DNA from 3 places in the Lacticaseibacillus huelsenbergensis genome. Region 2 is predicted to be linked to each of the others. Evidence: predicted binding sites of a transcription regulator. Region 2 holds the regulator's gene; each other region holds the start of a gene.
The links. Region 2 encodes NrdR, which represses ribonucleotide reductase genes. Its sites were predicted from a motif close to ACACNATATATNGTGT; they were not measured.

Region 1: nrdJ (ribonucleoside-triphosphate reductase, adenosylcobalamin-dependent) is a predicted target of NrdR. The motif match lies at 2,060-2,075, and genes of this name have one in related genera.
Region 3: nrdH (glutaredoxin-like protein NrdH) is a predicted target of NrdR. The motif match lies at 3,872-3,887, and genes of this name have one in related genera.

What each region holds. Positions count from the first base shown of each region.
Region 1 covers NZ_CP120687.1:446,760-452,116, forward strand. The annotation lists gene nrdJ (ribonucleoside-triphosphate reductase, adenosylcobalamin-dependent) at 1-2,044, opposite strand, end outside; gene LHUE1_RS01970 (nucleoside 2-deoxyribosyltransferase) at 2,239-2,682, opposite strand; gene LHUE1_RS01975 (alpha/beta fold hydrolase) at 2,749-3,594, opposite strand; gene nusG (transcription termination/antitermination protein NusG) at 3,604-4,158, opposite strand; gene secE (preprotein translocase subunit SecE) at 4,261-4,431, opposite strand; gene rpmG (50S ribosomal protein L33) at 4,451-4,600, opposite strand; gene LHUE1_RS01995 (UbiA family prenyltransferase) at 4,727-5,357, opposite strand, start outside.
Region 2 covers NZ_CP120687.1:2,951,483-2,956,839, forward strand. The annotation lists gene dnaI (primosomal protein DnaI) at 165-1,100, opposite strand; gene LHUE1_RS13690 (replication initiation and membrane attachment family protein) at 1,100-2,449, opposite strand; gene nrdR (transcriptional regulator NrdR) at 2,518-2,985, opposite strand; gene coaE (dephospho-CoA kinase) at 3,040-3,642, opposite strand; gene mutM (DNA-formamidopyrimidine glycosylase) at 3,639-4,487, opposite strand; gene polA (DNA polymerase I) at 4,499-5,357, opposite strand, start outside.
Region 3 covers NZ_CP120687.1:2,728,174-2,733,530, forward strand. The annotation lists gene cls (cardiolipin synthase) at 84-1,553, shown strand; gene LHUE1_RS12605 (hypothetical protein) at 1,723-2,049, opposite strand; gene LHUE1_RS12610 (helix-turn-helix domain-containing protein) at 2,187-3,638, opposite strand; gene nrdH (glutaredoxin-like protein NrdH) at 3,957-4,187, shown strand; gene nrdE (class 1b ribonucleoside-diphosphate reductase subunit alpha) at 4,257-5,357, shown strand, end outside.

The DNA.
Region 1 (5,357 bases), 590 kb from region 2:
TTGACTTGATCACGTGCCGATACTGTGACAACAAGCCGGCAATCTGATCGGCTTCTTCCGGCTGGAAGGTGACCGTGCAGCTAACCGCATTATCCGACCAGTATGTCTGCAAGAATGCCTGGGTCGCAATCTGTTCGGCAATCGAAACCGTTCCGGCTGAAGCAAATGCCGGATCGTCGGCATGCGCCGCGCGAATCGGGAACTCGACAACCATCGTGTTCTTGGTGTAAACATCCGGTTCAATATGATAACCACATGCTTTCAAAGCCGGCAGCAACGGGTCGTTGGCCTGGAACCGAATGCGCTGAATCAGGTAGCCGGCATAATGGAAATGCATGCCTTCTGAAACGCCTGCCAATTTAGCAACGGTTCCCGATGGCTTAACCGTGGTGTGTTTGCGGGAAGGCTCACAGCCCAATGCATCGGAATAAGCCTGATCCGCATCAACAACCGCGTGATATAAGCCATCCACCGCTTGCTTGATTTCCGGATTATAAATCGGCTTCTCAAGCATTTTACCGGTGTGCGGATCCACAACCGGTTCAAATCCGGACACAACGCGATGACCGAAATCATCCAGGAACCAATCCTGAATTCCGGACATCGAAATGCCGATACGGCGATTCTTCCTAATAATATCACGGGAAACCTGCCAGTCATAATTGCTGAAGGTTACTCGCTTGGCATAACGCGTTGCCAACGCAAAGGCCTGCTTCAATTTCCAACCTTGTTGCACCGCAACGACCGGAAAGAGTTCAAACAAGTTGCATGGTTCACCATTGGCCAACGAAATCTCGCCACATGGGTTGGTGCCTTCCACATCCGGATCGTTAGCTGCATTTTCACCATCGACAATCCGGCCGAAGCGGCGTGATAAATCGAGGTTCACAACGCCCGGTTCACCGTTTTTGGCAATGGCTGTCGCAATCGGTGCATAAGCGTCAAACTGCGTATCAATCGCGACACTGTTGTTAGATGCCCAGCGGTGATGATAAAGCTTTTTTTGATCCTGCTTCATCGTGATGAACGCGTCATCATCGGCCGAGCCTAACGACATTTCCGCGGAACGTCGCACATTGCCGGCCACCACTGTCTTGCCGATCAAGTTGCCGATATCCGTAGCGTCAACCGCGGTCAATCGCTGGCCAACCCGCGCATTAAGCACCTTGTTGATATCCAGCAACATCTCGACTAATGGCATCGGACCGGAAGCCGTGCCGCCAAAGCCATGAATCCGGGCGCCTTTTGGCCGAATCCGACTGATATCCAGCACCAACTTGGTCTGACCACCGGGATTAGTCGTCGCAAAATGATGATCAATCACCTTGGCGTTGGCTAAAACCCAGCCTTCACGGGTATCCGGCAAAACGTAGCGGTCATTGTGCTCGGCCGCATGCGCCTGTTCCCAGGCTTCCCGATCAACCGCGCCCATTTTCAGTGATTCCGCATAGCTGGCACTGTTGCGATCAATCACAATCGTCAGGTCAACGGCGTTTGCGACTGGCGGCAACTTGGCAATGTTGTCTTTGGTCACGGAAAAACCGACGCCGCCGCCTTTCATCAATTCGTCAAACATAAAGGAATACGGCATCGAGACAGCAGGCTGGTCAGCCGAAAAATCCGTCGGCACGATATGCGACTCACCATAGGGTTGCGGGCGAATGGCGATAAACCAACAATTATTCAAGGCATCGCCATTGCGCTTTTGATAATCGGTTCCGGAAATCCACAGGTTACGGCCAGATGGCGTGCCGGCCAACCCGTAAATAAGCTTGAAAAGATTCCGTGCCTCTTTTTGCAGTTCATCCACGACTTCTGAATCAGGATTGGCTGTATGTAACCGCGGATCAAGGTTAATATTCCCCTCAACCACTCGCTTGACGGTTTCATCCCAATTCTCGGTCCGTTGTTGATCCGGCAACCACCGGGCATAGGTCCGCTTATACGTGACCCATCCCAGTTCACCCCAGTGTGGCTTAATTTCTTTCTTGACCTCGGCAACAAAATCAGGTGCCAAGGTGATCGGTTTCATCATAACTTGCATAGCTGTACCTCCCGTATACAAGATATGGTATAGCCAAACGAACCTAATATCAAGATATAGATTAATCAATAACAAATTGTTAATGCTGGCAACCACCTGCCCAACGCGGGATGCACGGCTTTTTAAAAATAATGACGAAATTAAAAAATCGCCAGCGCAAGAAAACGCTGGCGACATCTGATCTATCCGTGGATTTAAAAGACCGGTCCGACATACGGCCGCACTAACACATGGTCCAAATCAAGACTTTTAAGCTCGACCAAATCATTCACAAAGCAGGTAATCGACCCTGCCAACATCAGATTCATTTTCATCTCGCCAAGCTGAAGCGCCACGATTGGCATGTGGTGCGCATAGGCGTACCCAATCTCAAACGCCGTTCCCGGATCGGGGTTCTCACCGACATAATCCAGAATGGCGACTAAGACCGTCGAGCGGTGCAGACCCTGAATGTCTTCACCAAACACCTGCCGCTGCCACCCTGGTGAGTTCGGCGTCAATCCCGCTTTGTTCGTGTCATCGCGCGGTGAAAAAATCGCGGTGACCGATTCATTTGCATGCAAAGCTGCTAAAACTTGATCAAGCCGCTCAATCTGAGCAGGATCAAAAAACGGTGCAGCCAAATATACTTCTGCCATATTCGTTTACTCCTTGAGCGGCTTCTGTCCGCAAACCTTCAACTATCTACTTCAATTCAGCAGCACCTAAAAATCGCGTTGACGTTGCCATAAATATTCGGCGATATCATGATCCACCAACCGATTCTCGTGCAGTAAACTATGGGCTGCCCGTGGTCCGCGAATCACAACTTCGGTATAATCTTTGATCCGATCCTTAACCAAATACCGCACGGCAAAGCTGCTGCTAATGGCCACTTCACCATCGTGGCGCCCGCCCAACATCAAATCCCCGGCAATATTTAGCCAACGAAGATCAGCCGGGAGATTGGCAATCGAACGTTGAAAATACTGATAGATCGGCGCTGTGTGCTCCGGTCCTTGACGGGTCAACGGCCAATTAAGAATCGGCGAACGCCGCGCAACCTCCACATCATTCATCGGTGCGGCAATCGTCACCAGATTCGCCACCGGAACAGCAGGTTGGCTCAATAAATACAGTGCCGCCGTTACGCCACCCATCGAATGCGCGACCAAATTAACTCGGGTAAACGCCTGCTGCGCCTGCAAAGCGGCGATCACATGCTTCAACCCGCGCAACTGGGCAGCGGGCCGCACCGTTTTGTCCGTATACAACACCTGAACGGCAGCGTGATGGTTTAGATTCAACTGCCCGCGCAAATGAACGCTGCTATCCGGGGCGACAATGGCCACGACATCTTTGCTTAAGCCATAACGCCGCTGCATACGCCACAACATATGGCCAAACGAATAGCGCGTCCCCAGATGCCCGGGAATAAACAACGTCGGCGTCGGATCCATCACAAGCGGTACCGGCGCATAGCCAGTCCGCGCCAATAGAAAATAGTCGGTCATCACGCCCACAACGACAATCACGCCCAGCGTCACAAGAATCCAGAACCAGCCGCTCATAGGCGTTACCTACAGCTTGTCGACTTGATCAAAGTCCAGTTCGGCGGTTACTTCACGGTCAAACATTTCCGTAACAACTTTCAACTTCATCTTATCTTTATCAACCGCCGTCACCTTACCATGCATGCCGGTAAAGGCACCATCGATAATCGTCACTGGCTCGCCCACATCAAACTCAACGTTCTGATGGCGCGTGCTCATGCCCATCGAGTGCAGCACACTGGCAACTTCTTCCGGCAGCAATGGTGCTGGTTTTGAACCGGCCCCATGCGAACCGACAAACCCCGTAACTCCCGGCGTATTCCGAACCACAAACCAAGACTGGTCAGTCATCACCATTTCAACCAACACATAGCCAGGAAAAGTCTTTTTCATCTCAACTTTATCCTTACCATTCTTTTGTTCATGTTCCTCTTCTTCAGGAACGACCACCCGAAAAATATAATCATCCATATTCATACTGGTCGTCCGCTGTTCAAGGTTCGTCTTCACCTTATTCTCATAACCGGAATAAGTGTGCAACACGTACCAATGCTTCTCTGCCGATGTTACTGTTTCAGCCATAATGCGTCTCCTTTTTGTGTTTTGAGTCAAAATAAAAAACCGTCATCGAAGGCGGTTTTGCGCTGTTCATAGTATAGCAAAGATGAAGCGGTTTGTCAGGCTTTAATACAAGAACGCCTGAAAGATCATGTTAATGACCCAATCAACCGCCGCAAAATAAATGGCAAAGATAATGGAAGTCATGATGACGGTAAACGTATCACGCCGTGTCTGTTTCGCGGTCGGCCACGTAACAGCCTTCATTTCCGCAAAAACACTTTTGATAAATTTCATCAGTCTGCTCCTTCCACTATTACTTGGTTTCTTGGTGAACCGTTACCCGGCCACAATGTTTACAAAATTTTCTTAAAGTTAACCGTTCCGTTCGCTTCGGGTTTTCGGGAACAAAATAATTCCGTTGCCCACAAACCGAACAAGCTAAAGCAACTTTCTTTACTGACATCTTGTTCCCTCCAGTCACGTCCAATATGATACCAAGGTTGTCCATGAATAGCAAGCGTCAGCAAACAAAGACGGTGTCATCTTTAGTGCCATTAATATGTCGTTATTATAAGCATCTGAGGTCATTTTAAAAAAGGATTCCCAACCACAACGTCACCAACAGCGCCCCACCAAAGCTCAAGAGCGAACGAATGGTGAAAATAAAAGTTTTGTCTTTACTAGGCGAAGCGGTATAGGTCCGTGTGTTGTGGAGCACCAGTGGCCATGTCGCCAGTACCAGCAAACTCCAAATCGGCAGGATGCCCGTAACGATGCCGAGTAATAAGGTGACAAAGGTGGTAAATGGAATTAGCCGGTACCAACTCAAGGCACGCTTTTTCCCGAGGTAATAGGGCAATGTGTAGCGTTCATTTTTCACATCTTGTTCCAGATCGGCGATGTTGTCGGCAAACATGACTGCCGCGTTGAGGATGACAATCGGGAGAACGGCGATGAATAACTGCAACAACCACCCGAGATTCAGTGAAAACGCAAATGTGCGGCGGCCCAAGACGAGATCCAAAGGTTGCGGTGCCTGCATGTTGATTAGCACGGCAATCGTGAATGTGCCGAAGCCTTCGACGATTCCGGCCAGCAATTCGCCAAGTGGGAGCCGGGATAAGGGAATCGGACCAAATGTATATAAAATGGCGATGCCAACACCAACGGCACCGATGACCAGAAGGCTGAGATTCGTGCGCATCACAAGAAGCAGGCCA
Region 2 (5,357 bases):
CAAGAAGTGGTTCGGATCAGATCTTGCAAGACTTTCAGCCGCGGCCTTGCTCTCTGTCGGATGATCCTTTATTGCTTCCGTCTTCGATAGCTACATTGAACCACATTGCGCGGCTGGGTGCAAGCGGTTTTCTGAAAATTGCGTTATTCTTTTTGGAGTCGCACTTAATTAGCCAGCGGATTGCGGCGATTTTCTCCGCCGACCGTTACTTCTTTTGCGAGAAAACGGATCCGTTCCATAATGCGTTGGGCTTTTAGCATTTCGGAATTACCGCGGTCAGTCCCGGCCAAAGATTCGGTTAAATCGGCCATGCTTTTGTTGGAGCTAAACAGCGTCGGCATTTTTTCCTGCATGCGGTATTGCAAAATGATGCCAAGCACATCATCCCGGACCCAGGGACTGATACTTTCGGCGCCAATATCATCAAGCATCAGCACTTGCGCACGTTTGACGCTATCGATTTTTTTCAAAACCGTGTTGCTGCCAATGGCGCTTTTCATTTCAACAACAAAGGTCGGAACGTGAATCAGCGTCGTGCCAATGCCGCCTTTGCTGGCAAGATCATTGGCAATGGCACCGAGCAAATAGGTTTTACCGACGCCAAATGGACCGCTTAGATACAGGCCTTGGTGAAATGTTTTGGGATCGGCGACCACTGCCAAGACAAACCGGTTTGCGGCCAAAAGCGCATCCACCCGCTCATCGGTCGGATCGTAACTCGTCAGACTTGCATCGTGAATATCTTTAGGCATATTAACCGAGGTCACTAGCGACGCCTGCTTGGCCTCTTCGTCAGCCGCAAGCTTTGCATCTGTCGGCTCATAAGCGACATCGATCAGCCCGTTGGCAACGACTAACGTGGGTTGATAGCCGGGTGCCAATGGTAATTCACCACGGGCAATCTTGTTCCGCTCACTGACGAATTCATAGATTTTGGCCGTGCCGCGATCAATCGCATCGTCAGCTAATTCTGCCTCGTGTTGCTTAAGGAAGGTCTGGACATCAGGATCCTGCAAGGCTGCTTTGACCATTTTGAAATACCGCTCCCGCCACTGTCGAGAGTCCATTAACATTGCTAAGCGTTTACGCATATCTTCCATTAGTTCGTCCCTCCCTTATCACCGAGTTGTCGTAACTTTTCCAGCTGAGCAGCCAACGTCTGGCGATCCGCTTCGCTGACCTTTTTCTTCTTGGGTTGATAGCCTTCCTTAGCCCAATCTGGCAGCTTTTCCTGCCGCACACCTTTGGATTGGCCCTGATAGCGTTTCTTTCCAGTTGCTTTCTGCTCTTCAAACGTATGAATCTGCTGTAACGCTGCTTCGGGGCTCGTCACATTAGCTTTTAACCAGCTGTTTGCGATCGCATCCATCAAGGCTTGATTGATACTGTCATTCGTTCGGAGAATATAATCAATCAAAATATTAATCGTAGGGGCATCAAAAACATTGCGTTCACTAAGGCTCTGCACCGCGCGCAATTCATTATTGGCCGGATACATCCGGTCATTCTTAGCCTGTTTGGCCGCGGTTAAAAACTGACGCGGTGGCATGCTTTTGGCCCGTTTCAGCAGCGCTTCGTCAGCACTAGCCACTTTTGGCGGTTTGGTTGCTACTGGCTGCGCCTTGGTTTGCGGCTGCTGGCGGGTATAACTTTGCTCGGCCAGCCGCCGCAACGCGTTCAAGTCGATTTTGCCCGTCATCACATCCGTCGCCCGACTGATCAGCCGCGCAAAGTCAGGTGGTTGAATCCCGTAAAACCCGGCGATTTGATACAGTGCCTCTTGGTGTTTGGCTAATTGGCCTGACTGAATATTGCTGTTGGCTAACAACGATTGCAAAAGTTCCCAGTCATAGCCTTCGCCATTACCAAGCCGCGGTAATTGAGGCTGATTTTGAGCCATTGCCTTTTTGGCGGCAACCACCGCACTTGGTTCCCCGCTTAAGTTGTGGTCAAAGCGAAACACGTCCAAAAAGTTTGCTGTGATCTCCTGCCATTCCGGGCGGCGAACCGGTTTCAGACTGAACTGTGCAACCAGTTCGTCATACCGTTTTTCACCAACCTTGTCATAAAGCAACAGGCCCATCAAATCATCTTTAAAAAAGGCATCTGGCTGCACTGGCGGATAAAGTTCATAAGCGTAATAGCGTCCTAGGGAATCGACTTGCGTATAAGTTCGCAATAAGCCGACTGCTTCCAGTTTCACGCGAGCCACAAAGAGCTGATCGATGTCGATATCCAACAAATCCAATAGCCAGAGTTGCGGGCGCCGATCCGTCACCAAAGCGCGGTCTTTGACTTCCTGCCATAGACTTAGATAAAGCGCCATGGCAATCGGCCCCACGAGCGGTTGATAAAGCGAGATGGCGATCTTTTCATCAAAGTCGCTAAAATAACCTGCCTTGGTCAACACAAAGCCTGCTTGTGGCATAAACGTATCCGGACGCTGCATAGCAAATTCACCTCTTTTCAGACAACGGACCTGAGACAACTGCCCCAGGTCCGCTTGTTTTGCGCTCACTATTTCTTAGTCTTTTCCTTCTTCATCATATCCTGAAGCTCTTGCATGAAGACGGACATATCTTTGAACTGCCGATAAACACTGGCGAAGCGAATATAAGCCACGTCATCAACATCTGCTAGCTTGGACATGACATATTCGCCAATCGCTTGACTGGAAACTTCATTTTCACCAATCGCACGCAATTGGTTTTCAACCGAATCAACGATCCCTTGCATCTGCTCCATGGTGACCGGTCGTTTTTCTGCGGCCCGGATCAGTCCCTTCAGAATCTTCTCACGATTGAACTCTTCTCTGGTACCATTTTTCTTAATCACCAATAACGGGGTTTGCTCGACTCGTTCAAAAGTCGTGAAGCGAAACCCGCAATTCTCGCATTCGCGCCGGCGTCGGATCGCCCGACCGCCGTCTGTGGGACGCGAATCAACGACCCGCGAACTATTATGATGGCAATGGGGACATTGCACGACTCCACCTTCTTAATCAAAGTTTGATAATTAATTATAGCACGCACACGCCGCTTATGATAGGTGCTGTAACTGGCGGATCAAGGCTTTCGCTTGGGCAATCGTTGCTTCTGATTTTCCGTTATTGTCAATGACAAAATCAGCCATGGCCGCTTTTTCCGCCAAGGGTATCTGTGATGCAATGCGTTCTTTGGCTTCGGCTTCTGTCAGACCATCACGGGCCATCAACCGGTCCAACTGAACCTTGGGATCAACGGTGACCACGGCAACACCATCGAATGCATCGGCATAATCGGCTTCGTAAAGGAGTGGAATGTCACCAACCACAATCGCAGCACCGCCAGATTTCGCCTGTGCTAACGCTTGATTAATCGCCGCGCGCAGGTATGGTCGATTAATTTGATTCAGCGCCTCCAAACGCCGCGGTTGGGAAAAGACAATCTCACCGAGCTTGGCACGGTTGAGTTTACCGTCCTCGCGCAGTACTTGTGGCCCAAATGCCTGGACAATACGGGCGAGTGCAGGCCGACCGGGTTCGACAATCCGGCGCGCAATCACATCGGCATCTACGACTGGATAGCCAGCTGCTTTAAAGACTCGACTCACCGTTGATTTTCCTGAGGCAATACCGCCTGTCAAACCCAATAAATAGGTCATGCCGGACGCCTCCTTTGATGCAGAGGTTGGCAGTGGGGACAATAATGGGTACCGCGTTGGCCGACTTTGATTTTAACAATGAGTGTGCCGCAGCGATCACAAGGCGTCCCTTCCCGATCGTAAACATGTAGGGCATCTTGAAAAGAGCCGCGGTTGCCTTTTGCATCAACGTAGGTATGAGCACTGGTGCCGCCAGCAGCAATGGCCGCATCTAACTCCTTGATAATATTGTCATGTAAGGTATGAATTTCTTTTTTTGTCAGCGTATCAGCTGGCTGCAATGGATTCAAACGACTCAACCATAAAACTTCGTCGGCATAAATATTGCCGATACCGGCAACAACGGTCTGATCCAGTAACACCGATTTGATCGCTTTATGATGGCGTTTTAGTTTTTGGGCAAACGCCGCCTCGTCAAACGTCGCAGGGGTCGGCTCCGGCCCTAATTTTGCCAACGCCGGCACCGATTGTTCCTGACCAGTATGAATCAAGCGCATGCGGCCAAACTTGCGTAAATCCCGGTAGCGCAGTTGGCTTCCATCCTGGAACGTAAAAGTCACATGATCGTGCTTGTCAAATGGCGTATGGCCATCGCTAACAACGTAATAGCGACCTTCCATGCGTAAATGGCTGACAATGGTTTCACCGTTGTTCAGCCGAATCAACAGATATTTTCCCCGGCGATCGATCGTGGTGACAGCAGCGCCGACGACTTCTTTTTGAAAAGTCGGCAAGCCATTAATCAGAATTTTCGCCCAATTCGTACTAATGGCGGTGATCCGTTTGTTTTTGATAAGTGGCAACAATGAACGGCGAACCGTTTCGACTTCAGGTAACTCTGGCATTCCCGTTCTCCTTATTTCGCATCAAACCAAGTCGGACCGTAATGGCTATCGACTTTCAACGGCACGTCCAATTGCACGGCAGAATCCATAATCTTAGGCACAAGTTTGCCAAGTTGCTCCATTTCTGCGGTAGGAGCTTCAAAAATGAGTTCATCGTGCACCTGCAACAGCATTTTGGCTTGCAGATGGGCATCGGTTAACGCTTTTTGCATGCGAATCATTGCAACTTTGATAATGTCCGCTGCACTGCCTTGGATCGGCGTGTTCATCGCGGTGCGCTCAGCAAATTTACGTAAATTAAAGTTACGTGAATGAATTTGCGGCAAATAGCGGCGGCGATGGAACAGTGTCTCGACGTAACCGTCTTCGCGCGCCTTTTTAACCATATTGGCCATGTAATCATGAACCTTAGGATACTGCTCGAAATAGCCATCAATGAAAGCTTTGGCTTGCTTACGCGAAATTCCGATATTCTGTGCCAGGCCATAGTCGCTAATACCATAAACAATTCCAAAATTAGTTGCCTTGGCTTGCCGTCGCATATCCGGCGTGACTTGATCCGGTGAATCCAAGCCAAAAATCTTCATCGCTGTGTTGGCATGAATATCGACGCCATTTTTAAAGGCTTGTTGCATATTTTCGTCACCGGAAATATGTGACAACACGCGTAATTCGATTTGCGAATAATCCGAGCTGAAAATCTGCCAATCAGGATGGGATGGCACAAACGCCTTCCGAATGATTTTACCTTCGTCTCGCGCTGGAATGTTTTGCATGTTCGGATCGACGGAGCTTAAACGGCCGGTCTGGGTTAAGGTCTGCAAGTAACGGGTATGAATCTTGTGATCCGGCATTTGTGCTTTCAATAAC
Region 3 (5,357 bases), 220 kb from region 2:
TTTACCATAAGGGATTGTTTCCGTTAACGTGACAGAGATAGGTGGCTTGGGTACAATGAAACTATTCTTCTTGGAGGTGCGCTATGTCGCTGATCACCTGGCTAATTATTATTATTTTGGTTTTGAACACCACGGGTGCGATTTTTACGGTTCTTCGTGAAGTTCGCGACATTTCGACGACCTGGGCCTGGTTGCTGGTGCTGATTTTCCTGCCAATCATCGGGTTCGGTTTTTATCTGTTCGCGGGTCGCGGACTCTCGACCAAAAAACTGCGCCGGATTCAGCGTGAGTATGAGTCTGGGGTCAAAGCGTTTGTGTCGCTTCAAAAACACGAAAATGCCCGAAATAAACTTTTGCCTCCTACTGATTACACTCCAGCGGCAAAAGCTCTGACCGCCTTTTTCCTGAATACGGCCCAGGCACCGGTGCTGGCCCATAACCAGGTTCAGCTTTATACCGATGGCGAAAAGAAGTTTGCTGCGTTGTTTCGCGACATTGAAAGCGCCAAGCACTACATTTATGTCGAGTATTACACCATTTATAATGATGAATTAGGCAATCAGTTTCAGCAATTATTGATTAAAAAGGCCAAACAAGGCGTGACGGTTAAGGTTTTATATGACGCTTGGGGGTCGATGGGTGCCTCGGCAAAATGGTGGCGCCGACTAACCGATGTCGGCGGTCAGGCTGAGAGCTATTTTAGCTCCAAACATCCGATTACCGACTTTCGCTTGAATTACCGCGATCATCGCAAAATCGTTGTGATTGATGATCACGTCGGCTATATTGGCGGCTTCAATTTCGGCGATCAGTATGTTTCCCGTAAACCAAAATTCGGCTATTGGCGCGATACCCACCTGCGTATCATCGGTAACACCATTTATGCGCTGAAAATTCGCTTCACAATGGATTGGAATGCGACGGTCGGTGAACAGGACGAGATTGCCTACAATGTCGAGCAGGATAGTACCGAAAATCGCTCAAACGAGAGCATGACGGCTGGCAGCACACCGATTCAGATTGTCGCATCGGGACCTGATCGCCCTACCCAGCAGATCAAGTTAGGGTACACCAAGCTGATTACTAGCGCTACCAAGTCGGTTTGGATTCAAAGCCCTTATTTGGTTCCGGATGACACGGTGATTGATGCGCTCGTTTCCGCCGCCATGTCGGGCATTGATGTCCGAATCATGATTCCCGATATGCCCGATCATCCGTTTATTTTCCGGGCGACCCAGTACTATGCCACCTATCTGGCTCGTGCTGGCGTTAAAATTTACCACTATCAACATGGCTTCATGCATGCAAAAACCGTGGTTGTCGACGATGCCATTGCCAGTGTCGGGTCAGCCAATTTCGATATTCGTAGTTTTAAACTGAATTTTGAGGTCAATGCCTTTATTTATGATCGTAAAGTTGCCGGGGCACTTGCCGAAATCTTTGAAGCGGATATGAAGCAGAGCTACTTATTGACACCAGCGATTATCGCTAGTCAAAGCCGCTGGTTACGCTTCAAACAGGACTTTTCTCGGCTCCTGTCGCCGATTTTGTAAGCCAGCCTGTAAGTCATCAGAAATTGAACTATATTGTCACAAAAACACCGCGTCAGCATGGGGCACTGAGGCGGCGTTTTTGTGACCGAAATATAGCATTTTCAAAATAATGATAGGTGTTTAGCTGATCGCCATAATGGCAGTGAAGAAGACTTGACGAGTCGGCTAATTACCGTTGCCAATCGTCTAGTGCCTTGGTGTGGCCGAGAAGATAGTGGATGGCAGCTTGGACAAGTGTGTCACGGGCAGTCGTTAACTCGTCGCCTTCCAGGTTATATTTGTCACGCAGGTAACCTTCCGCAATAGCCTGATATTCTTTGCGGGCCTCGCCCCCATCTTTTAGGTAGGCATCAATGGCATTCAGATCATCTTTAGCGCGGTTAGCTAATTCTTCAGCCAGATCTTCGACATGTGGCTGGCGTTTATGGGCATAGTCCATCAGCGTGTCATTCATATCAACGACAGCGGCCTCGTCTGCTTTCTTGTCACGTTTCATGTTCGCAGTCATCTCCTAATACTTTTAGTATGCACCTACGCCGGATTTTCATCAACGCCGCCTATTTTAACAAAAGCATCGATAACAGCGTTCTTACTAATCTATTAAAGCTTGCGTCGGTGATGCCTGCCCATTTTTCAGAGATGAAACTGCTGGCGTGAGCGACGAAATAATACTTGATACAGCGCAGACCAGCTTTCAAAGCGCTCACTGTCTAGATAAAAGACCGGGGTATCAGGTACACTGGATTCCTCGCTTGCAGCCAAAGTATGCGCGGAAATCACGAAATCGGGATGTTGGTCAATGGTAACTAGGCGAATGTAGGCGGGATGCACAAGATTAAGCCGCACGGTTTCGTACAATGGCTGTGGCATCAGCGGATCAAGTGCTACTTTTAGCTTATTGGCAACCGCACTTTCGGTCATGAACGGCCAAAGCAATTGATAGAAGCCGTCAATGATCTCTGAACGGACTTTCTCATCCGGTTCTTCTCGAGCAAAAAAGGCTTCAATCGCCTTGCCAAGACGTGGAAAAAGCGGCCGCATTGGGCTGGCAGTTTTCGCTAAGTCGATATACGCGCCATCAGGAAAAATCCGTTCACTGATCAGAATTTTCAATAAATTGCCGGCTAAGGCTAGATCTTTGGAAACTGCTGGTGAAATACCGATTAAATGACGACTGAATTCGGTGCGGATTTTTTCGACGGTCTGCCACGCCGAGGTATTGTGGGCAACATGGTAACCGACAAATCCGGCAGCGTCGAATTGTTGTTCTGTGTGGAAACGCGGAATCCGCCACTGCCCGAGATACAAATAAAGGATTTCGGCTTCCGCCACTTCACGGGGTAAATGTGCCAAGACATCTGGCAGCTCATCAGGCAACACTGGGCGAGGTTGTAATGCCGCGAAATTCAGGGTGTTGCCGATCGAATGATTCGCCTGCAGTCGATACAGATTAATGTTGGCCGAAAATTGAAGTTGCTTGACGGAGAAGTCCGGTCGAATCAAACCGGCTGCCTGCAAAGACTGAACCAGCTGGCGGGACTGCGGCATCATCGTGGCAAACAGTGGATCCTGGGTGTCGACTAGCTGCCACAATAATTGGCGATAAACTTGGCGAATTCGCGGCTCTGCGCCGGCAAGTGCCAAAGGCGTGAGATTAATGGTGACCTCTTTTTGGCGCAAGTACCCGCGTAATGCGGAAATCCGTCGGAAAAAAGCTGCCCGGGAGAAACCGGTTTCTTCTAATAACATGGGCAACGTCAAGTCAGGTTGCATCAGTGTTTTGACCAAAAGCTTTCCGGGAAGCGAACGGCGAAACAAAAAGATTCGGTAGCGAACCCGACTAATCGAAGGGGGTGCCGTCATATTGCCATCCCCTCTACGTAATAAAGGTGGCGCACTAGGATCAATGGCATGTAAATCCTCGGCGACTTTCGCCATTTGCCGTCGCAGTTGCCGGTAGCTCTCGCCGCGGGCCATCGCTGCCGTTGCAATATTCATTTGCCGATTAGGCGCGTCTCGCAAATCGCCATAAAGCGCCAACCGCTCGCGTTCTTCGCGGTCTAGGAACAATTCTTCAAACGCCATGGTGACGACCTCCTTTCCAAATTTTTGCTATAGTATAGCAAAGAAGATCGGCAACCGGATAAATGATGCTTGTGTACTTGTCTCAGACGCCTGTTTCCTTAACGGGCAGGCTTTCGCCGCTTTAAGTCAGTCTATGATTGATTAGCACTGGCGTCTGGCATGCAATCTTGCTATACTAAAAGTAAGCGAAAATCAAGTCGACACCATATGCTTTGGGGCATCAAAAAAATTAACCCCAAGATATGGTGTTTTTCATTGACATGCACCCCAATATTGAGTATTCTAAACTACATAAGATAACAAGAAAGGATGATACCTATGCGTAACATCACACTGTTCACGCGCAATGGCTGTCCACAATGCCGGATGACAAAGCGCTACCTCGATACCCACAAGATTCCATTTACGGAACACAACATCAACGAGGAACCTGAATACATCGATTACTTAAAGAAAAAGGGATTCCAGCAGGTTCCTGTTCTTGAAGCAGATGGGCTTGATTCATTCTCCGGGTTTCGACCGGATGCCTTGAAGCAACTGGCTGTCTGAACAGCCAGTTTTTTTATCGCATCGAACTTAACCGAATGAAGATAAATTGCAGTGAAAGCAGGGATTAGCATGTCATTAAAAACAATCAGTCCGGACGAGGTTACTTATTACGCCCTTAACAACGAGATCAATATTCCCGTCAACGACCAAATTCCGCTCAATAAGGACAAGGAAGCATTACAGGCCTTTTTGACCGAAAATGTGGCGCCAAATACGATGAAGTTTTCGTCGCTACAAGAGCGCTTGAAGTATTTGGTTGACCATCACTATTATGAAGCCGACTTTTTAAAAAAGTATCAGCCGGTCTTCCTGGAAAAGCTGGATCAATTTCTGACGGCCCAGCATTTTCAGTTTAAGTCCTTTATGGCGGCTTATAAGTATTACGCTCAGTATGCGTTAAAGACGGACGACGGCACTCAGTATCTTGAAGACTACAAAGATCGGGTGTTTGCCAATGCCCTCTTCTTTGCGGATGGTAATGAGCAGCTAGCGGTTGACTTAGCGGATGAAATGATTCATCAGCGGTATCAACCGGCTACCCCTTCGTTCCTGAACGCTGGTCGGCAACGCCGTGGTGAGCTGGTCTCCTGTTTTCTACTGCAAATTACCGATGATATGAATTCGATTGGCCGCGCCATTAACTCTGCCCTTGAGTTGTCACGGATTGGCGGCGGGGTTGGCCTGACGCTGTCGAATTTGCGTGAAGCCGGTGCGCCAATCAAAGGTATTGACGGTGCTGCAAGTGGCGTATTGCCGGTCATGAAGTTGTTGGAAGATTCTTTTTCCTATAGCAATCAACTGGGTCAGCGCCAAGGTGCCGGTGTGGTTTATTTGAATGTCTTCCATCCCGATATCATCAGTTTCCTGGGTGCCAAGAAGGAAAATGCGGATGAAAAGTATCGGGTGAAGACCCTTAGCCTCGGCGTGATTGTCCCTGATAAGTATTACGAGCTTATTAAGGACAACGCCGATATGTATCTGTTCTCCCCTTATTCGGTTGAACGGGCTTATGGCAAGCCATTTTCGTATGTGGACATTACCAAGGAATACGATAATATGGTGGCCAATCCGGACATTAAGAAATACAAGATCAAGGCCCGCGATCTGGAAAATGAAATTTCCAAATTGCAGCAGGAATCTGGCTATCCTTACATCATCAACATCGACACT